3 regions of the Enterobacter sp. SA197 genome follow, and region 1 is predicted to be linked to each of the others. Evidence: predicted binding sites of a transcription regulator. Region 1 holds the regulator's gene; each other region holds the start of a gene.
The links. The regulator PhoB, encoded in region 1, activates phosphate uptake and scavenging genes when phosphate is short. The targets are predictions, from matches to a motif close to CTGTCATAAAACTGNCNNAT.
Positions count from the first base shown of each region.

Region 1 (7,528 bases):
GCGCAGATGATAAGCACCACGCTAAGTACCCATATCCAGTGCGGCACCGTCGGGAACCAGACTCCCATATAAATCCCAAAGGCCGTCACATCAGCGATGGCAACAATCAGAATTTCAAAGCAGTAGGTCCAGCCGGTGATATAACCGGCCAGCGGCCCCAGGTTTTCCTGGGCATAACGGGAGAACGAACTGGCGGAAGGATTGTGCACGGACATCTCGCCCAGCGCGCGCATGATGATATAGGCTGCGACGCCACCAATCATGTAAGCCAGCAGGACGCTCGGCCCCGCCATCTTGATAGCATCTGCCGAGCCGTAAAACAGCCCGGTGCCAATCGCCGACCCAAGGGCCATAAAGCGGATGTGTCGGGTACTCAACCCTCGCTTTAGTTTGTTCGTACTTTCCATCGTTTCCCGTTCCAGGATTTAAAAAAACAAAAAACCACGGGACCAGAAGTCCCGTGGTTAGCAAACCATGCCGCGCTGATTAATGTGCGGAGGAGGTCACCCGACGACCGGCTGCACGATCCCAGCCTGCGGCCAGAACCACCATCACCAGCGTTGGCATCAACCAGGCGAGTCCCTGCTCTGCCAACGGCAAACGCTGGGTCCAGGCCGGCAGCATATCGCTGAATGCAGAAGCTTTAATGCCGTCCAGCACGCCAAACAGCAGGCTGATAAACATCGCCGGAGCAATGACGCGGGACGAATTATGCCACCACGAGCGGGTGAAGCTCAACACGACGAGGACGATACAGGGCGGATAGATCATTGTCAGTACCGGAATAGAGATCTGAATCAGATGGCTCAGACCCAGATTCGACACCGCCATTGAGAAGATACCGAGGATAAACACCAGCGCGCGATAGGAGAGCGGCAGGTACTGAGCAAAGAACTCCGCGCAGGCACAGGTGAGGCCAACTGCCGTTACCAGGCAGGCAATAAAGATCAGCGCCGCCAGCAGGAAGCTACCTGCGCCACCAAAGGTGTGAGCAACATAGGCATGCAGAATGGCTGCGCCGTTAGCAGACTGATCCACCAGTGAAGAGCTATCTGAACCCAGGCGGAACAGGGCCAGATAGAGCAGCGTCAGGCCCACACCGGCCATCAGACCAGCCCAGACGGTATAACGGGTCAACAGACGCGCTTCGGTGACACCGCGAGAACGGGCGGCGTTAACAATCACAATACCGAATACCATTGCCCCCAGGGTGTCCATCGTCAGGTAACCATTGACGAAGCCATTGGAGAAGGCCGCATGCTGGTATGCCTCCATCGCGTGGCTGATCGGGCCTGCCGGCCAGACAATCGCCGCAACAGAGAGGATCACCAGCGCAATAATTTTCAGCGGTGCCAGGAAGTTACCTACGGTATCCAGCAGCTTGCCCGGATAGAGCGACACCAGAATCACCAGCGCAAAATAGATAACGCTGTAGATAAGCAAAGGCAGAGGGCCTTCACCGGTCAGCGGTGCAATGCCGACTTCAAACGAGACGGTCGCCGTGCGCGGCGTGGCAAACAATGGCCCAACGGCCAGATAGCACACCGTCGCCAGCAGTACGCCCGCAACTTTACCGATAGGCGTGCTGAGGCTGTCCACTCCGCCGCCGACTTTGGCCAGCGCTATCACGGTCAGCACCGGCAGACCTACGGCAGTAATCAAAAAGCCAATTGATGCAGTCCAGACGTGCTCGCCTGCCTGCAAACCGACCATGGGAGGAAAAATGATATTGCCTGCGCCGACAAACAACGCAAAGGTCATAAAGCCCAGAGCAACAATGTCTCGTGGTTTTAAATGATGGGTCATAAACGTTTACTGCCTGTGGATGTGGTGATGCAAATGTTGAAATTTTCGCCTTGTCGTGCGGAACATTACAGCGGCAAGGTCCTGAAACGAAGCGGGAAATACTTCCCTCATCACGTGGCGGAGAATAGTTTTTCGATTTACCACGCAAATACAGTGGGTCTGACGACCACCGGGGCGCAATTTAAACGCTTATAACGTTTAAAGGCAATAAGGGATCGCAAAACCAGATGGTTATTCCAGATCTAAAAAAAAGTCCAGAGGATGATGCTGTATATAAGAAAAACGGATGGCTAATCATGCGAACAAAAAAGCAGCGAAGCCATATTCTGTGGATGAATAGATGGAAAGGGGGAGTGAAAAATGAACCCCCGCAGAGAGGAATGGAAAGAAAAGCTGACACCTTAGTGTCAGCCTGCGTTCTTCACCAGTCGTTCCGGCAGCGTAAAGCTAAAGCGAGTGCCTTTACCCGGCGTACTTTCAATGGCGAGTTTGCTGTCGTGGTGGCTGACCGCATGCTTCACAATCGCCAGACCCAGACCACTGCCGCCGGTCTGTCGGGAACGGGCTTTATCCACACGGTAAAACCGCTCCGTCAGGCGTGGAATGTGCTCAGCGGCAATTCCCGGCCCGGTATCTTCCACACTAAACTGCGCGCCCTGCGCCACCCGATGCCAGCGCACCGTAATATGTGTACCAGGCGGCGTGTGGTTCACCGCGTTATAAACCAGGTTTGATATTGCACTTCGCAGTTGCTCATCGTTGCCCAGCACTTTGAGGGCGCCATCGACCACAAATTCCAGTTCGTGCTTATTGTGGCTTAAGGTTTGCGCTTCTCTCTCTACCACCCGTAGCATCATCGGCACATCAATGATTTCATTGGGCGGCGTAATTGGCGCGGCTTCGATTTTTGAAAGCGTTAGCAATTGCTTTACCAGACCTTCCATCCGCGAGGTTTGCTCCCGCATGGTATGCAGCGCTTTTTCACGCGGCAGCCCTTCCAGCGTCTGCTCCTGCATCATTTCCAGATAGCCCTGTAAAACCGTTAACGGCGTGCGCAGTTCATGGCTGACGTTAGCAAAGAAATTACGTCGCGCCCCTTCAAGCTGATGCATCTGCGTTACATCACGCGCCACCATCAGCAGCTGCTGCTCGCTGTAAGGCATCATGCGCATTTCGAGATGACGGCCATTGTTCAGCACCAGGTTCAATGGGCGATCGAACTGTTTTGCTTTGTAATAGCGGGTAAATTCCGGGTAACGCAGGAGGTTGAGGATGTTTTGCCCGTTATCATCCGGCCAGCGTAAATTGAGAAGCTGTTGGGCAAGACCGTTACACCAAAAAATGGCGCCTTCCTCCGTGGTGAGCACCACGGCATCCGGTAATGACTCCGCACCGCTGCGAAAACGCTTAATGAGATTACCCAGCTCACGGCGCCGTTTTTTATTACGCATCTGCATCTGATGCAGACCATAAAGCAGTGGCTCCCAGCTTCCGGTGCCCGGCGGCGGGGTCATGCTTTTATCGACCCATAACCACCAGGACAGACGCATTAAATTCCAGAAATGCCAGGCCAGTAAGCCGGTAACGGCCACCAGTAAAAACCAGGGCAGATAACCGAAGAATGCGCCAAGCAGCGCAGCAGGTAGACAACATAGGATGAGTTCGAGTACCAGCCTTTTCCATGACAGCCGTTCGAGCACGCGTCACACTCCTGTCAGATTTCAGAAACGGGTCGAGAACCGATAACCCGTGCCGCGAACGGTCTGCACCATACGATCGTGGCCGCTGGTTTCCAGCGCTTTTCGCAAGCGGCGAATATGCACGTCCACCGTGCGATCTTCTACGTACACATTGGTACCCCAGACGTGGTTGAGCAGTTGCTCGCGGCTGTAGACGCGTTCGGGATGGGTCATAAAGAAGTGCAACAGCTTAAACTCCGTCGGCCCCATGTCCAGCGGATTTTCACCGGTCATCACGCGATGCGAACTCGGGTCGAGGCTCAGCCCCTGCATTTCGATAACTTCTTCTACCGCCATCGGCGAGATACGGCGCATGACCGCTTTGATACGCGCGACCAGCTCTTTAGGGGAAAAGGGTTTGGTGATGTAATCGTCGGCACCGGTTTCCAGGCCACGCACACGGTCTTCTTCTTCGCCACGCGCGGTCAGCATCATCACCGGTATTTCCCGGGTCATGGCCTCACGCTTGAGGTGTTTAATAAACTGGATGCCAGAGCCGCCTGGCAACATCCAGTCCAGCAAAATCAGGTCTGGCCAGGGTTCATTCAGTTGGTTCACCGCGCTGTCATAATCTTCCGCTTCGACAGGTTGAAAGCCGTTTTGCTCAAGCACGAAACAGACCATCTCACGAATGGGAGCTTCATCTTCTACGACCAGAATGCGTCTTGCCATAATTTGCCCTGTTTAATTAAAGTCATCAGTCAATCGCGGCGCCAGTATGCGTCACTTTTGTGACAGATTTATGAAACAAATGACCAACAGATGACGCATCATTTCGTTATATGACAGCAGCTAAGCGCTTTCGCTGGCGGCTCATAGGCCCTTGAATGTTATAATCCCGTTTACGCTTTTTTGCCACGGAACCGCTATGCGCATCATTCATACCTCGGACTGGCACCTCGGTCAGAACTTTTACAGTAAAAGCCGTGCCGCAGAGCACGACGCTTTTCTCTCCTGGCTCCTGATCACCGCGGAAGAACATCAGGTCGACGCGATTATTGTCGCAGGTGACATCTTTGATACCGGCTCGCCCCCCAGTTATGCGCGCGAACTCTACAACCAGTTTGTGGTGAAGCTGCAGAGTACCGGCTGCCGGCTGGTGGTGCTGGCAGGTAATCACGATTCAGTTGCCACCCTCAATGAATCAAAAGATATTCTGGCCTGGCTGAAAACCACCGTCGTGGCCAGTGCGGGAAGCGCCCCATTCTATTTACCGCTGCGCGATGGTACGCCTGGTGCGGTGTTCTGCCCGGTACCGTTTTTACGTCCGCGCGATATCGTCACCAGCCAGGCAGGGCTATCGGGGCAGCAAAAGCAGCAGCAGCTGTTAAGGGCCATTACCGATTATTATCAGCAACAACATGATGCAGCCTGCGTACTTCGCGGTGATAAAGCCATTCCCATTATTGCCAGCGGCCATCTCACCACCGTCGGGGCCAGCAAGAGCGATGCCGTGCGCGAGATCTACATAGGTACCCTTGACGCCTTCCCCGCACAGAATTTCCCCCCTGCCGATTACATCGCATTAGGCCATATTCACCGGCCACAAAAAATTGGCGGACATGAGCATATCCGTTACTGCGGATCCCCTATCGCCCTCAGCTTTGATGAAACCGGCAAAAACAAATATGTCAATCTGGTGACCTTCAGCGAGGGAACACTGAGCGAGGTGACTCCCCTGGAAGTACCAGTGACTCAGTCACTTGGCGTCATCAAGGGCGATCTTGATGCCATCCGGCAGCAGCTTGAACAGTGGCGGCATCATGATGCTGCGCGTCCTGTCTGGCTTGATATTGAAATTGCCACCGACGACTACCTCGGCGATATGCAGCGCAAAATTCAACAGCTGACGGCCGAATTGCCCGTCGAGGTGCTGCTGGTCCGCCGCAGTCGGGAACAGAGGGATCGCATTCTCGCAGGCGAGCTACGCGAAACGCTGAGCGAACTGAACGTTGAGGATGTCTTTGCCCGTCGCCTGGCACTGGAAGAGCTTGATGCATCGCAGCAGAGCAGATTACAGGCGCTGTTTAGCGAAACACTGCATGAATTACATCAGGAGCATGATGCATGAAAATTCTTAGCCTGCGCCTGAAAAACCTCAACTCCCTGAAAGGGGAGTGGAAGATTGATTTCACCGCCGAGCCTTTTGCCAGCAATGGGTTGTTTGCCATTACCGGGGCGACGGGGGCCGGGAAAACCACTCTGCTGGATGCCATTTGTCTCGCGCTGTATCACGAAACACCGCGCCTGAATAACGTTTCACAGTCGCAGAATGACTTGATGACCCGTGACACCGCTGACTGTCTTGCGGAAGTGGAATTTGAGGTGAAAGGCATAGCCTATCGCGCTTTCTGGAGCCAGACCCGTGCCCGCAATCAGCCGGACGGTAATTTGCAGGTGCCGCGTGTCGAGCTGGCGCAATGTGCTGATGGCCGGATCCTCGCCGATAAAGTCAAAGACAAGCTGGAGCTCACCGCCTCCCTGACCGGTCTGGACTATGGCCGCTTTACCCGTTCAATGCTGCTTTCGCAGGGGCAATTTGCTGCGTTTCTCAACGCCAGACCCAAAGAGCGGGCGGAGTTGCTGGAAGAACTGACGGGCACTGAGATTTACGGGCAGATTTCCGCGAGCGTGTTTGAAAAACACAAACTCGCCAGAACGGAACTGGAAAAGTACCAGGCACAGGCCGAAGGCGTTGTGCTGCTCAATGAGGAGCAACGTCAGGCGCTCACCACAGGTTTGCAGGCGCTCACTGACGAGGAAGCGCGTCTGCTGACGAGACAGCAGGCCGCGCAGACGCAGCTGAACTGGCTTAACCGCAGCCATGAATTGCAAACCGATCTGCATCGGGCGCAGGCTGCAAACGCGCAGGCTACCCAGGCTTACACCGATGCCCAGCCTCAACTGGCCCTGCTCAGCCGCGCCCAGCCCGCGCTGGCGCTACAACCGGTCTGGTCTCGCCTTCAGGAACAGCGTCTGCAGTGGCAAAACGGCCATCGTCAGAGCGAAGAAGTGAACACTCGCTTACATGCCAGTCGCACGCTGCGTGGGCGCATTCGCGCGACAGCGGTGCACCAGCATGCACAGTTAATGGCATCCCAGATATCCCTAAAAACCTGGCTTGCCGATAACGCCCGTTTCCAGCGCTGGCAGAATGAGCTGGCAGGCTGGCGCGCCATGCTCAGTCAGCAGGAAGAGGATAAAAAACCCTGGCAGGCCCTGCAATCCCGACTCACGCAAAATGAAGAGAAGTTACGCACGCTGACGACTGTTTCGCTGGAAATGACCGCGGAAGAGGTGGCTGCTGCGATGTCACACAGCGCACAACAGCGCCCATTGCGCCAGCGTCTGCACGCGCTTCACGCCCGCTTTGCACCATTGCAAAACCATCTCTCCCGGCGGCAGCAAAGCCTTACTGAACTGGATGCGCAGCGTAAAAAGTATGAGGAAGAACTGGCGCAAAAACGGGCGCAATATAAAGAAAAAAATCAGCTCCTGACCGACATTCGTACCCTTTGCGAACTTGAGGAACGTATCCATCGTCTGGAAAATGAACGTGCCCGGCTGCAGCCCGATACTCCCTGCCCGCTTTGCGGCTCGACCAGCCACCCGGCTATTGCCGACTATCAGGCCATTGTGCCAGGCGTCAATCAGGCTCGCCGCGATGCGCTGGACAGTGAAGTCCGCACAATAAAGGAAGAGGGCGTGGCCCTCAGCGAACGCCTCAAGGGACTGGCGGAGCGGTATGAAAAAGAGGAGCGTGAAGCCAAAATTTTGCAGCAGGATGAGCAGACGCTGCGTGAGGAGTGGGCAACCCTCTGCGCGGCGCTGAACATTGACATGCCGCCCCGGCACGATCTTACCAGTTGGCAGGCCGCGCAGGATGCGTATGAACATCAGCTCTATCAGCTCGGTCAGCGCCAGTCGTTACAGACTCAGATAAACGAGCTTCGTCAGCAGGTGGCACAGTATCAGGAGAGCGC
Region 1 is NZ_CP096393.1:1,107,197-1,114,724, reverse strand. Features, by position in the region: gene proY (proline-specific permease ProY) at 1-407, opposite strand, end outside; gene brnQ (branched-chain amino acid transporter carrier protein BrnQ) at 487-1,806, opposite strand; gene phoR (phosphate regulon sensor histidine kinase PhoR) at 2,214-3,506, opposite strand; gene phoB (phosphate response regulator transcription factor PhoB) at 3,528-4,217, opposite strand; gene sbcD (exonuclease subunit SbcD) at 4,414-5,616, shown strand; gene sbcC (exonuclease subunit SbcC) at 5,613-7,528, shown strand, end outside.

Region 2 (7,528 bases), 1.7 Mb from region 1:
ACGATCTTTATAATCTTGCTCAAAAACGCCGTTTTGAACGTTACCAGTACGCGCTAAAAGTGCTGGAGCGGCCAATGGATTTCTCGGGTAATGATGTTTTTAACCTTGACCGCAGTAAAGCGCCCTGGCCAAAAGATGAGGCTGAGCTGAATGCGTTATGGGACAGCAAGGTTAAATACGATCAGTTAAGCCTTAAGTTAACAGGCAAGAACGATCAGGAAATACGTGAAACCCTGACTCGTCGCTATAAATTTGCGATTCGTCGTCTGGCACAAACCAACAGTGAAGATGTGTTTTCGCTGGCAATGACTTCATTTGCCCGTGAAATCGATCCGCATACTAACTACTTATCGCCGCGTAATACCGAACAGTTCAACACCGAGATGAGTCTGTCTCTGGAGGGGATTGGGGCGGTGCTGCAAATGGATGATGACTATACCGTCATCAATTCCATGGTTGCTGGTGGACCAGCCGCGAAGAGCAAAGCGATAAGCGTTGGCGACCGTATCGTGGGTGTGGGTCAGACAGGGCAAAACATGGTTGATGTGATCGGCTGGCGTCTTGATGACGTCGTTGCTCTCATCAAAGGGCCTAAAGGCAGCAAAGTACGTCTGGAGATCCTGCCTGCAGGAAAAGGGACCAAAACGCGCACCATTACCCTGACACGTGAACGTATTCGTCTGGAAGACCGCGCGGTTAAAATGTCCGTGAAAACCGTCGGTAAAGAGAAAGTTGGCGTACTCGATATTCCTGGCTTCTATGTCGGGCTGACTGACGACGTGAAAGTTCAGTTGCAGAAACTGGAAAAACAGAACGTAAGCAGCGTTGTGATTGACCTGCGTACCAACGGTGGTGGTGCGCTGACAGAGGCGGTTTCACTGTCGGGTCTGTTCATCCCTTCCGGTCCGGTCGTTCAGGTGCGTGATAACAACGGCAAAGTGCGCGAAGACAGCGACACTGATGGCGTGGTGTATTACAAAGGGCCGCTGGTCGTGCTGGTTGATCGCTTCAGTGCTTCTGCTTCAGAAATCTTCGCCGCTGCAATGCAGGATTATGGTCGGGCGCTGGTGGTAGGCGAGCCTACCTTCGGCAAAGGTACAGTACAGCAGTATCGTTCTCTGAATCGTATTTACGATCAGATGCTTCGACCTGAATGGCCAGCGCTGGGCTCCGTGCAGTACACGATTCAGAAGTTCTATCGCGTCAACGGCGGCAGTACGCAGCGTAAGGGTGTTACACCGGATATCATCATGCCGACGGGAACGCAGGAGACCGAAACGGGTGAGAAATTCGAAGACAACGCTCTGCCGTGGGACAGCATTAATGCAGCCAGCTTTACCCGCTCGGGTGATATGAAGCCGTTTGGACCCGCATTGCTGAAAAAACATGATGAACGTATCGCTAAAGATCCTGAGTTCCAGTACATCCTGAAGGACATTGCACGCTTCGATGCGCTGAAAGATAAACGTAATCAGGTCTCTTTGAACCTTGCACAGCGTGAGAAAGAGAATGCCGAAGACGATGCTATTCGTCTGGCGCGTCTTAACGATCGCTTCAAGCGCGAAGGTAAGCCGTCGCTGAAAAAACTGGACGACCTGCCGAAAGATTACAAAGAGCCAGATCCTTATCTTGATGAGACGGTTCACATCGCGATTGATCTCGCCGCGATGGAAAAAGATAACCCGGCAGCTCAGCCGGCCCCCGCGAAATAACTCCTTCCCAGGCACAAGAAATTGTGCCTGTTTTTTTAACAACAACAGCATCGCGTAAGCATGATGCTACAAAATGTAAAGTTGTGTCTTTCTGGTCACTTACGGCATTCTGATGCTTGAAAATAGCGTTATTACCCATACGATGTGGGTAATCGCATAGTGCGTTTTGTTAAACAGAGGTTAAAAGAAAATTATGATGCGAATCGCGCTCTTCCTGTTAACTAACCTGGCCGTGATGTTGGTGTTCGGCCTGGTGCTCAGTTTGACGGGTATTCGGTCGAGCAGCGTGCAGGGACTGCTGATAATGGCACTGCTGTTTGGTTTTGGCGGTTCGTTCATTTCGCTACTGATGTCGAAATGGATGGCGCTCAAATCGGTTGGCGGTGAAGTTATCGAACAACCACGCAATGATATGGAGCGCTGGCTGATGGATACCGTCGCTAACCAGTCCCGTCAGGCGGGCATTGCTATGCCACAGGTGGCTATCTACCATGCGCCTGATATCAATGCTTTCGCTACCGGCGCGCGGCGCGATGCATCCTTAGTCGCCGTAAGCACCGGGCTGCTGCAGAACATGAGTCGTGACGAGGCGGAAGCGGTTATCGCTCATGAGATCAGCCATATAGCCAATGGTGACATGGTCACCATGACGCTGATTCAGGGCGTGGTTAACACCTTTGTCATTTTCATCTCCCGCATCCTGGCGCAGATTGCAGCAGGCTTCATGGGGGGGAACCGCGATGAAGGTGAAGAGAGCAACGGTAATCCACTCATCTATTTTGTAGTCGCGACCGTGCTTGAGCTGGTATTCGGTATTCTGGCCAGCATTATTACCATGTGGTTCTCGCGTCACCGCGAATTCCATGCGGATGCCGGTTCTGCGAAACTTGTGGGTCGTGAGAAAATGATTGCTGCGCTGCAGCGATTAAAAACCAGTTACGAACCTCAGGAAGCGAGCACCATGATGGCCTTCTGCATCAATGGTAAATCTAAATCCCTGAGTGAGCTCTTTATGACTCACCCGCCACTGGATAAACGTATCGAAGCACTGCGTAGCGGTGAGTATCTGAAATAAGCGATGAGCAGGCTAAAAAAGCGCGTCTTTGACGCGCTTTTTTTTATACCCCACAACAGGCAGCAACACGTTTTTTAAGCGCCACTCATTCAAAGGCAGTGTGTTAAGCACTAATTCATCCTCTTACTGTCGGGTGAAAGGGCAAACCACGATTCCGGTTTTATATCGCAGATTTGTTACGAAGTCGGTAATCGTGCATTGCGACCGACTGGTGAGAAATTTATAATAAAAACCTATTCTAATTTTTATAAAACACTGGCGATGAGGTGAGTAATGGCAATCGCAGATTTGGATAAGCAGCCGGATTCTGTTTCTTCTGTATTAAAGGTATTTGGCATTCTGCAGGCGCTGGGCGAGGAACGCGAAATCGGCATCACCGAGCTGTCGCAGCGCGTTATGATGTCTAAAAGCACCGTTTATCGCTTTTTGCAGACGATGAAATCACTGGGATATGTCGCCCAGGAAGGTGAGTCTGAAAAGTATTCATTAACGCTTAAACTCTTCGAACTGGGCGCGCGGGCGCTGCAAAATGTGGATTTAATTCGCAGTGCGGACATCCAGATGCGTGAGCTTTCTCGTCTGACTAAAGAAACCATCCACCTGGGTGCGCTGGATGAAGACAGCATTGTCTACATCCATAAAATTGACTCTATGTATAACCTGCGCATGTACTCCAGAATTGGACGTCGTAACCCGCTTTACAGTACCGCGATTGGTAAAGTGCTTTTAGCCTGGCGTGAGCGTGATGAAGTGCGGCAAATCCTTGAAGGCGTGGAGTATAAACGTAGCACAGAGCGCACCATCACCAGCACTGAAGCGCTGCTGAGTATGCTTGATGTGGTTCGGGAGCAGGGCTATGGTGAAGATAACGAAGAACAGGAAGAGGGGTTGCGTTGCATCGGCGTCCCTGTTTTTGACCGTTTTGGCGTTGTCATTGCCGGTCTGAGTATTTCGTTCCCGACCCTGCGATTTTCCGAAGAGCGCCTGCATGAGTATGTTGAAATGCTTCATCAGGCAGCCCGCAAAATTTCAGAACAGATGGGTTACACGGCTTATCCCTTTTAATAGACAGGCGCCGCATATTTGCGGCGCTTTCTTAACCGTTATCGACGACTATTTCACTTTTTCGAAGAATCGGGCACTGAGTCAAACCGATGATCCCGCTGGATGAGTGCACATATTGCGCTGTACTCACGCCTCTCGCCGTCAGGTACTTGCACTGTAAACCCAGCCCCGCAGCATTTTCACTGCTGCCGATAAGCACACCGTAGCCGCTCAGTAAAATACCGACCCATACCAGCGCGAGTAAAATAATTGTACGAATAAGTGTTCGCATCGCTCTTCCTTGCTTGAAAATATTCTCTGGAAGGCTACCGTAATCACGGTGAGCCGCAAGTTGAGCATTCCTAAAAATCAACCTTACAGAGTTAGTCGCGGTTTAAGGTTGTCATGCTAACGTTATGACATTCGGGTAAGTATCGGAGAGTGGAGTGAGAAAATTTAGATGGCTGTTGCTGGTTGCCGTGCTGGCAATCTGCCTGCTGCTCTGGACTCAAACGCTAAATGTGATGTGCGATGAAGGTGTTCAGTTTTACAGCGGTATTTGCGTCATAAATAAATTTATCCCCTGGTAACTGCTTTTTTTCGTGAAGCGATACCCTTCTTTACCGCCAGTGGTAGAATACTGCGTTTTGGTTGAGGTGGTGAAATGAACGAAGTGATAAATTCTGGAGCGCTTAATTTTTCGGCGTTGATGGTTTCAGTAGTGGTATTGCTGGTCGGCCTGGTATTGTGGTTCTTCATTAACCGTGCCAGCTCGCGCACCAATGAGCACATTGAGCTGCTGGAAGCGATGCTCGATCAGCAAAAACGTCAGACTGCACTGTTACGTCGCTTATGTGAAGCGAATGAACCAGAGAAAGAGCAGCCCGTTGAGCAGCCTGGCAGCGCTAAAAGTAAAGACGATGAGTTCATTCGTCTGGTTGCCGAGCGCTGATTAGCCGAACAGTTGCTGATAAGGGGAGTGACATGGCACATAAAAATCCCTGGTTTAATGCTTCACTCCCTCATCATACTTCCGACGGCTTCAAGAACATGCGTCCCGGCGGCCATAAACCGGGTGACGTTAAGCGCTGGCGAAGGGAGCGTAAAGCCGCAGGACTTCCGCTGCCCCCCGCCGGTGGTTATGAGCAGTTTACTGCACGCTGGTGGCAGAAGGCGGAACTCGATCCCTTAGCAACAGAGGATAAAATCTGGTGGTTGGGTCACTCCACGATCCTTTTGCAGATACAAAACCGGTTTATTCTGACAGATCCTGTCTTATCGCAGCGCGCCTCACCGCTTTCCTTTGCTGGCCCCTTACGGCGTACGCCGCCAGCGTTGTCCGTCGACGAACTTCACTCCCTTGACGCTATTGTCATTTCACACAACCATTACGATCATCTGGATGATAAAACGATTCGGCAGCTGGTTGCGCGCTTTCCTGAGGTAACGATATTTGCCCCGCTTGGCCTGGGTAAATGGCTACAGCGTCGTGGGGCGAGGCAGGTGGTTGAACGTGACTGGTGGGAAGCGGAAACCTTTCATGGAATGACGTTTACAGCTGTACCTGCCCGGCACTGGAGTATGAGAACATTTTGGGATCGTAATGCATCGTTGTGGTGCGGCTGGGTTATTGAGCATTGCGGTCAGCGTTTTTGGTTTCCTGGCGACACCGGATACTCGTCCGATTTGCTACAAATCCCGCAGCGACTGGGGGACATTACTCTTGCTGCTTTGCCCATTGGGGCCTACGCGCCGCGCTGGTTTATGGCTTCTAATCATATGGATCCGCAGCAAGCTGTACATTTGTGGCGTCAACTTGGGCAACCCCGCGCATTTCCCATTCACTGGGGAGTATTTGAACTCGCGGATGAATCTTTAGATGAACCTGTAAACGAATTGCAAAACGCATTAAACGAAACGGTGACAGGGTTCTCAAATTTCAACATTCTCAAAATTGGTCAATATTTGACTTTGCAAGGTTAAAGCAGCACTTATTGATACTATTTTTTTATTTCTAATAATTAAAAGGTTGTTAATACCGTCGAAACGTTTTTATTGCCTTTTTATGAGGCGTTGTCATCAAGCATTCATTATTTTGGTGCAGTGGCTGAATTATTTGCACAAGAATTACTCGATAGTTAACAGTTGCATTTGGTTTACTACTGTTCAAGAAGTTCGCACACTTAACTCATCAGTATTAATGATAAAGCCACGCTTAAATCATACGAATGATATACGCTATATTTGAATAAATTTAAGTGCTTACATAGACTAACCTGACATGTTGCGCTATGGTTAGTTCGTGTGTTTTTTGCATACAGTGTGATGGAATCTGCTGAATCATTTAGCGTATAAGGTATTGCTTAAATGTGCATTACTTGGGCGAATACCCGTTAATTTGTGCGACGGATCCAGACATGTTTAAAAATGGCTTGCCATAATTAACGTTGTATGTGATAACACGTTTAGGGTCAAACGAGGTACAGTTCTGTTTATGTGTGGCATTTTCAGTAAAGAAGTCCTGAGTAAACACGTTTTCGTTGAATACCGCTTCTCTGCCGAACCTTATATTAGTGCCTCAAGCAGTAATGTCTCAGTTTTATCTCAGTGAATGCCTGCGGGCAAAGTATATACATTAAGGAATATTGCAAATGGCAAAGATTAAAGGTCAAGTGAAGTGGTTCAACGAGTCTAAAGGCTTCGGTTTCATTACTCCTGCTGATGGCAGCAAAGACGTGTTCGTACACTTCTCTGCAATTCAGGGTAATGGCTTCAAAACCCTGGCTGAAGGTCAGAACGTTGAGTTTGAAATTCAGGATGGCCAGAAAGGCCCGGCTGCTGTAAACGTAACAGCCATCTGATTTCAAAACCACTGATCCTGAAACGCCAGCGGCGTATCAATGTCAGCGGAAAGCCTCGCACTTGTGCGGGGCTTTTTAATTTCTGCTCCGCATTCCCCGCGGGCAGGAATGGCGGTACACTTTGGCCCTTTTTCGAGTTCCGGAGTTGTTATGCCCTTCAGTTGCCCACTCTGCCACGCGCCTTTGCATCGTTCAGTAAACAGTTTTTCCTGCGTAAACCGCCATCAGTTTGATATTGCAAAAGAAGGGTATGTAAATTTACTGCCTGTACAGCATAAGCGTTCCCGCGATCCGGGCGACAGCGCAGAAATGATGCAGGCCAGGCGTGCTTTTCTTGATGCCGGCCATTATCAGCCACTCCGTGACGCCATCGCAGCAAAGCTTGATAAATTTCTGCCGGAGTGCGCGGAAGCTTTACTCGATATCGGCTGCGGGGAAGGGTACTACACCCGTGCTTTTGCGAGTGTGGCGGCCAGCAGAGGGGCGAAAATGGTTGGGCTTGACGTCTCAAAGGCTGCTATTCGCGCGGCGGCAAAACGTTATCCCGAAGCAATGTTCTGTGTGGCTTCCAGCCATCGTCTTCCCTTTAAGGAAAGCAGCATTGATGCGGTAGTAAGGATTTATGCGCCCTGTAAAGCAGAAGAGTTAAAACGGGTTGTCAAACCAGAAGGTATTATCATCACTGCCTCGCCGGGACCCCGACATTTGTTAGCATTGAAGGGCCTGATTTATCAGGAAGTACAGTTACATGCTCCGGATGCGGGCGAGATTGAAGGTTTTGAGGTTATTGAACAGCAGTCAATTGCCTACGAGATGAGCCTCACCGGAAAAGAAGC
Region 2 is NZ_CP096393.1:2,842,921-2,850,448, reverse strand. Features, by position in the region: gene prc (carboxy terminal-processing peptidase) at 1-1,712, shown strand, start outside; gene htpX (protease HtpX) at 1,906-2,787, shown strand; gene kdgR (DNA-binding transcriptional regulator KdgR) at 3,061-3,852, shown strand; gene M1D91_RS13315 (YobH family protein) at 3,884-4,123, opposite strand; gene mgrB (PhoP/PhoQ regulator MgrB) at 4,278-4,421, shown strand; gene M1D91_RS13305 (YebO family protein) at 4,496-4,783, shown strand; gene M1D91_RS13300 (MBL fold metallo-hydrolase) at 4,816-5,814, shown strand; partial or broken gene M1D91_RS13295 (DUF2627 domain-containing protein) at 6,326-6,470, shown strand; gene cspE (transcription antiterminator/RNA stability regulator CspE) at 6,483-6,692, shown strand; gene rlmA (23S rRNA (guanine(745)-N(1))-methyltransferase) at 6,843-7,528, shown strand, end outside.
Region 2: a site for PhoB is predicted at 2,950-2,969, ahead of kdgR (DNA-binding transcriptional regulator KdgR). Genes of this name have one in related genera too.

Region 3 (7,528 bases), 510 kb from region 1:
CAGCGTAACGGCGGGCGAATGGGTAATACCACCAAACATCACATGCGACATCTCATCAATCTGCGCTTTCATCGCCGCATTCAGTACCGGGTGGCTATAGCCGTGGATCGCCGCCCACCAGGAGGACATGCCGTCGATAAGACGCTCGCCGCTGCTCAACAGAAGCTCGCAGCCGTGCGCGGACTGGACCGGATAAACCGGCAGAGGAGAGGTCATAGAGGTATAGGGGTGCCAGATATGGCGCCGGTCAAAGGCAAGATCGTCCGCTGTCATAATCGACTTGTAAACCAAATTGAAAACATTTAGGTTTACGAGTATAACCCGAATCGAATTTTTACAACACCCTTTGGAGACGCCCTATGGCTCACCACGCACGCTGGACACTGTCGCAGGTCACTGAGCTTTTTGATAAACCTCTCCTTGAACTGCTGTTCGAGGCCCAAATCGTGCATCGTCAGCACTTCGATCCGCGCCAGGTGCAGGTCAGTACGCTGTTGTCGATCAAAACCGGCGCATGCCCGGAAGATTGCAAATATTGCCCGCAAAGTGCGCGCTATAAAACCGGGCTGGAAGCCGAGCGCCTGATGGAAGTGGAGCAGGTGCTGGACTCTGCCCGCAAAGCGAAAAACGCCGGATCGACCCGTTTTTGTATGGGCGCGGCCTGGAAAAACCCTCACGATCGCGATATGCCCTACCTTGAGCAGATGGTTGAAGGGGTCAAAGCAATGGGGCTTGAGGCCTGCATGACCCTTGGCACGCTCAGCGACAGTCAGGCTCAGCGTCTGGCCACGGCGGGGCTGGATTACTACAACCACAACCTCGATACCTCGCCGGAGTTTTACGGCAACATCATCACCACCCGCACGTACCAGGAGCGTCTTGATACCCTCGGTAAAGTGCGGGATGCCGGCATCAAAGTGTGTTCTGGTGGGATTGTCGGGCTGGGAGAAACGGTGAAAGACCGCGCCGGACTTCTGCTGCAACTGGCGAATCTGCCGACCCCGCCGGAGAGCGTACCCATTAACATGCTGGTGAAAGTTAAGGGGACGCCGCTTGCGGATACCGATGACGTTGATGCCTTTGAATTTATCCGCACCATTGCTGTGGCCCGTATCATGATGCCGACCTCCTTCGTGCGTCTCTCAGCCGGGCGTGAGCAGATGAACGAGCAAACCCAGGCGATGTGCTTTATGGCCGGAGCAAACTCCATTTTCTACGGCTGCAAACTGCTGACTACACCCAATCCGGAGGAAGACAAAGACGTGCAGTTGTTCCGCAAACTGGGGCTTAACCCGCAGCAGACGGATGTACAGGCCGGAGATAACGAGCAGCAGCAACATCTGGAACAGCAACTGCTGCATGCTGACACTGAGCAGTTCTATAACGCGGCCGCCCTGTGAGCTGGCAGCAACGTATCGACGAGGCTAACCGAGCCCGTCGCGTGAATGACGCGTTTCGAACGCGCCACTGCGTCGGGCAGGGCGCAGGGCGCTGGCTGATTCAGGAGGCACACCGCTACCTCAATTTCTCCAGTAATGATTATCTGGGACTCAGCCAGCACCCGGCGCTGATTCGCGCCTGGCAACAGGGCGCTGAACGCTACGGCGTGGGCAGTGGCGGATCGGGTCACGTCAGTGGCTATACCGCTGCTCATCGCGAGCTCGAAGAGGCGCTGGCGGAGTGGCTCGGCTACCCGCGGGCACTGCTGTTTATCTCCGGTTTTGCCGCCAATCAGGCCGTGATTACGGCTCTGATGGCTAAAGATGATCGGATCCTGGCCGACCGGCTCAGTCACGCATCGTTACTGGAGGCTGCCGATCGCAGTCCCGCCCGGTTACGCCGGTTTCACCATAACGACACCGCCCACCTTGCCACGCTGCTGCAAAAGCCTGTTGCCGGAGAGCAACTGGTGGTGACTGAGGGTATTTTCAGCATGGACGGCGATGCGGCCCCACTCGCCGATCTTTACGCCCTGACGCGCAGCGCCGGGGGCTGGCTGATGGTTGATGATGCGCACGGCATTGGCGTGTGGGGTGAGGCCGGACGCGGCAGCTGTCATGCCCGACAGGTCATGCCCGATATCCTGGTCGTCACCTTTGGTAAGGGCATGGGCGTGAGCGGAGCGGCCGTGCTCTGCCGTGAACCGGTAGCCGATTATTTATTGCAGTTCGCCCGCCACCTGATTTACAGCACCTCAATGCCGCCTGCTCAGGCGGTGGCGCTTCTGGCGTCGCTCAACGTCATCCGCAGTGCAGAAGGCGATGCGCGACGCGAAAAGCTTGCTGAACGGGTTGCCCAGTTTCGCGCTGGCGCATCGTCGCTGGGGTTAACGATAAGCGGATCGCAGAGTGCCATTCAGCCGTTAAGGGTGGGTGAAAACAGCCGCGCGCTCATGCTGGCCGGCGCCCTGCGCGATCGCGGATGTTGGGTCACGGCCATCCGACCGCCGACGGTGCCCGCGGGGACCGCCCGTCTGCGCCTTACACTTACTGCGGCCCATGAAGCCGCAGATATCACGCAGTTGCTGGAGGTGCTGAATGACGCCAGTCAATAAGCAGGCCGTGGCCCGTGCCTTCGGGCGGGCGGCGCAACACTACCGGCAACACGACGACGTGCAGCGCCAGAGCACTGAACTGCTGCTCTCCCGTCTGGGCAACATTCCGGTTCGCAATGTACTGGATGCCGGATGCGGCCCCGGTTCGACAGGGCACTACTGGCGACGTCTGGGGGCGCAGGTCACCGCGTTCGATCTCAGCGTGCCCATGCTGGATGAAGCCCGTCAGCAGCAAACGGCACACCATTACGTACAGGGTGATATTGAAGCCATGCCCTTCCCTGACGGGCAGTTTTGCCTTGCCTGGAGCAACCTGGCTGTGCAGTGGTGCAATTCGCTGCGTCAGGCGGTAAACGAGCTCTGCCGGGTGGTTCGTCCGGGCGGGTATGTGGCCTTTACCACCCTCGCGCACGGCTCGCTACCGGAGCTGAACCAGGCGTGGCGGGCGGTAGATGGTCTGCCTCATGCTAATCGCTTTATGGCTATTGAGCAGATCCATGCCGCGCTTGCAGGGCGGCGTTATCAGGCCGGTGTGGAAACTCTCACCCTGCATTTTGATGAGGTGACGCAGGCGATGCGTTCGCTCAAAGGCATTGGGGCAACCCATCTTCATGCCGGACGTCGTTCAGGATTAACGCGGGGAGGGTTACAGCAGCTGCGGCAGGCCTGGCCACAGCAGGGCGGCGGCTACCCGCTCAGTTATCAACTATTTTGGGGAGTTATCAGCCGTGACTGAACGTTATTTTGTCACCGGAACAGACACTGAGGTCGGGAAAACGGTCGCCAGTTGTGCCTTGCTACAGGCGGCGAAAAAGCAGGGATGGCGCACCGCAGGGTACAAACCCGTTGCCTCGGGCAGTGAGCTGACCCCCGCGGGACTGCGTAACGGCGATGCACTCGCACTCTTGCGCAACAGCACACTGTCGCTCTCATATGAGGAGGTAAACCCCTGGACGTTCGCCGAGCCAACCTCACCACATATTGCCAGCGCGGCGACGGGCAAACCAATAATACCCGCAGCTCTTTCAGCCGGGCTGCGCCATCTGGAACAGCAGGCAGAGTGGGTGCTGGTCGAGGGGGCAGGGGGCTGGTTTACGCCACTGAGCGATGCTTACACTTTTGCAGACTGGGTAGTGGCCGAGCAGTTGCCGGTCATTCTTGTGGTGGGGGTAAAGCTTGGGTGTATTAACCACGCGATGCTGACCGCACTGGCGATTGAACAGGCGGGCTTAACGCTGGCAGGGTGGATTGCCAATGATGTCCAGCCGCCGGGGCGTCGTCACCCGGAGTATATCGCAACGCTGCGGCGCGTGATTAAAGCGCCTCTGATCGGGGAGATCCCCTGGCTTTCTCACGCGCCGGATGAGGCAAATAACGGTCATTATCTCGATCTCAGCGTACTGACTCCGGCGTCATCCAGTGGGACAGGACCTCTTCATTCAGTTGACTGACATCCCCCTGGGCAACATTGCGCCCCCTGTGTAGCAGGCAGAACCGGTCCGCCACGCGGCGGATAAAACCAAGGTGCTGCTCAGCCAGCAGGACGGTCATACCGACATCCTGATTCAGACGCACGATAAAATTACCGAGCTTATGAATAAACGCCTGCCCCATGCCCCGTGTAGGTTCATCAAGAATGAGCAAGCGCGGGCGGTTCACCATCGCCCGCGCCATCGCCAGTTGATACTGATTCTCCTCCGATAATACCGCCACTTTTTCCTGACGAAAGGCGTACAGCTCGGGAAAGAGGTCGTAGACCTCACTGCTCACAGCCTGACGGGGCGTCGCGCCCGCCAGCAGGGCGATGTGCAGGTTCTCTTCCACTGTGAGCTGCGAAAAAATGCGCCTGTCCTGAGGCACATAACCTATCCCCATAGCGCTACGGTGCGCCGCCTGCAGTGCCAGCAGATCTTTCGGAGGGCCGCTGGCATCCTGCCAGACCATGCTGCCACTCTCTACGGGCAGGAAACCCGTTATACAGTTAAATAACGTTGTTTTGCCCATACCTGGCAGGCCAATCACGGAGGTACAGCTACCGGTCACCAGATCAAGGTCGAGGTTCCACAACGTATGCTGATCACCGTAATACTGATTTACCGAACGTAAATGCAACATAACCTGCTCCTGTTGTTGCGTTAAGGTGGAGTAATAGGTGCAAAACGCTTGCCAACGCGCCAAAGCGTGGCTGTTTTCAGAGTCCGCTGATGAATTGCCCCGCACTGCACCGGTTCAGGAAAATAGGGCGTTATTGGCTGCACGTTGCCAGTGCTGCAGATGATGGTTATTGGTGCAGCAAATGAGAGAAATGTGAGAACGTTCGCAGGATATTTTGCCGTTTCGTCAACAGTCGTCATGCAAAAATAAGTGATAAAAAATTTTTACTGACGGCTGAAAAGGAGTTGTTAACATTTTGTGGGCTGGCTGTGGATGTGGCCTGGAATGAGTTATCCACTATTCCTGTGGATAACCTTGTGTATTAGAGTTAGAAAAAGTGCGACAAGCGAGTAAACACGCGGCTTGCGCCTGAATTGATGCGAAACGCGGCTTTTTATATAAAATGATAAATTTCAACGGGTTATATAAAAGCAATGGTTGTAAAAAAAGTGTCACCCGCTGCCACAAAACTTTCATCACCTTACTTGACAAATGTTAAAAAAGGAAATGTTCTGGGGATAACCTGTTTCGTCAGGCGTTTTATGCCATCCGGCCACCGTTTTACGGTGAACAACACAAGCTGTTCCCTGCGCTAGTCCAGATTTGGCATATTGCTACTGTTTTTTCATCCAGTATTAATGACTGGCATTTCCCGCCACGGTGAGTAAAATTACTAACCTGCCCGCTCATTCCTTCATCAGGTAGCTGTCCATGAGTAAACCGTTAAAATTGCATTCCGCTTTTCGCCCTTCCGGCGATCAGCCTGAGGCTATCCGTCGCCTGAAAGAGGGCCTGGAAGATGGGCTGGCCCATCAGACGCTGCTGGGCGTGACGGGGTCGGGTAAAACCTTTACCGTCGCCAATGTGATTGCTGACCTGCAACGCCCGACGATGGTGCTGGCGCCCAACAAAACGCTGGCTGCCCAGCTCTATGGCGAAATGAAAGAGTTCTTCCCGGAAAACGCGGTGGAGTACTTCGTCTCCTATTACGATTACTACCAGCCGGAAGCCTATGTGCCAAGTTCGGATACCTTTATTGAAAAGGATGCCTCGGTAAACGAGCACATAGAGCAGATGCGTCTGTCTGCGACCAAAGCATTGCTGGAGCGGCGCGATGTGGTTGTGGTGGCCTCTGTCTCAGCGATTTATGGTCTGGGTGACCCGGATTTGTATCTCAAGATGATGCTGCATCTCACTAACGGGATGATCATCGATCAGCGCGCCATTCTGCGTCGCCTGGCAGAGCTGCAATATACCCGTAACGATCAGGCTTTCCAGCGCGGCACCTTTCGGGTACGCGGCGAAGTCATTGATATTTTCCCTGCGGAGTCTGACGACATCGCCCTGCGGGTGGAGTTGTTTGATGAGGAGGTTGAACGGTTATCCCTGTTTGACCCGCTGACCGGGCATGTGGAGTCCGTGATCCCGCGGTTTACCGTTTACCCGAAGACGCACTATGTCACCCCGCGCGAACGCATTGTTCAGGCTATGGAAGAGATCAAAGGCGAACTGGCAGTACGGCGTAAGACGTTGATGGATAATAACAAGCTGTTGGAAGAACAGCGTATTACGCAGCGAACCCAGTTCGATCTGGAGATGATGAACGAACTTGGCTACTGTTCTGGCATCGAAAACTACTCGCGTTATCTCTCCGGGCGTGGGCCGGGTGAGGCACCGCCAACGCTGTTTGACTATCTTCCGGCTGATGGTTTGCTGGTGATTGATGAATCCCACGTAACCATTCCACAAATTGGCGGCATGTTTAAAGGCGACAGGGCGCGTAAAGAGACGCTGGTCGAATACGGTTTCCGCTTACCTTCAGCGCTGGATAACCGCCCATTGCGTTTTGAGGAGTTTGAAGCTCTCGCCCCCCAGACGATTTATGTGTCAGCCACTCCCGGCAAATATGAGCTGGAAAAATCGGGTGATGAGGTCATCGATCAGGTGGTGCGTCCAACAGGACTGCTCGATCCGGTTATTGAGGTACGCCCGGTTGCAACCCAGGTAGACGATCTTCTTTCTGAAATCCGTAAGCGCTCCACCATCAACGAGCGCGTGCTGGTGACGACCCTGACCAAACGGATGGCGGAAGATCTGACCGAATACCTTGAAGAGCATGGGGAGAAGGTGCGTTATCTCCATTCTGATATCGACACCGTCGAGCGTATGGAAATTATTCGTGACCTGCGCCTTGGGGAGTTCGATGTGCTCGTCGGCATCAACCTGCTGCGTGAAGGTCTGGATATGCCTGAAGTGTCGCTGGTGGCGATTCTGGATGCCGATAAAGAGGGCTTTCTGCGTTCAGAGCGCTCACTGATTCAGACCATCGGTCGTGCCGCGCGAAACATCAACGGTAAAGCGATTCTGTATGGCGACAAAATCACCCCCTCTATGGCAAAAGCCATTGGCGAAACGGAGCGTCGTCGTGAGAAACAGCAAAAGTACAATGAAGAACACGGTATTACCCCGCAGGGCCTGAATAAGAAAGTGGTGGATATTCTGAGCCTCGGGGAGAACCTGGCGAAAACCCGGGCCAAAGGGCGTGGCAAGTCACGCACGCCTGCGCAGGCGGAGGCAGCAGAGATGGCGCTGTCGCCGAAAGCCTTGCAGCAGAAAATACAGGAGCTCGAAGGGATGATGATGCAGCATGCGCAGAATCTGGAATTTGAGGAGGCGGCAAAATGCCGCGACAAGCTCCATCAGCTAAGAGAGCTGTTTATCGCAGTGTCATAACGGGAGGCCCGTCACAACGTGGTGAACGGGCCTTAATGTTCGCTTAATGTTGTTCCGGTACTCTCCCTGCCACTACCCCGGAGGGTC
Region 3 is NZ_CP096393.1:1,618,469-1,625,996, forward strand. Features, by position in the region: gene bioA (adenosylmethionine--8-amino-7-oxononanoate transaminase) at 1-273, opposite strand, end outside; gene bioB (biotin synthase BioB) at 360-1,400, shown strand; gene bioF (8-amino-7-oxononanoate synthase) at 1,397-2,554, shown strand; gene bioC (malonyl-ACP O-methyltransferase BioC) at 2,538-3,290, shown strand; gene bioD (dethiobiotin synthase) at 3,283-4,005, shown strand; gene M1D91_RS07440 (ABC transporter ATP-binding protein) at 3,947-4,669, opposite strand; gene uvrB (excinuclease ABC subunit UvrB) at 5,420-7,441, shown strand.
Region 3: a site for PhoB is predicted at 5,168-5,187, ahead of uvrB (excinuclease ABC subunit UvrB). Genes of this name have one in related genera too.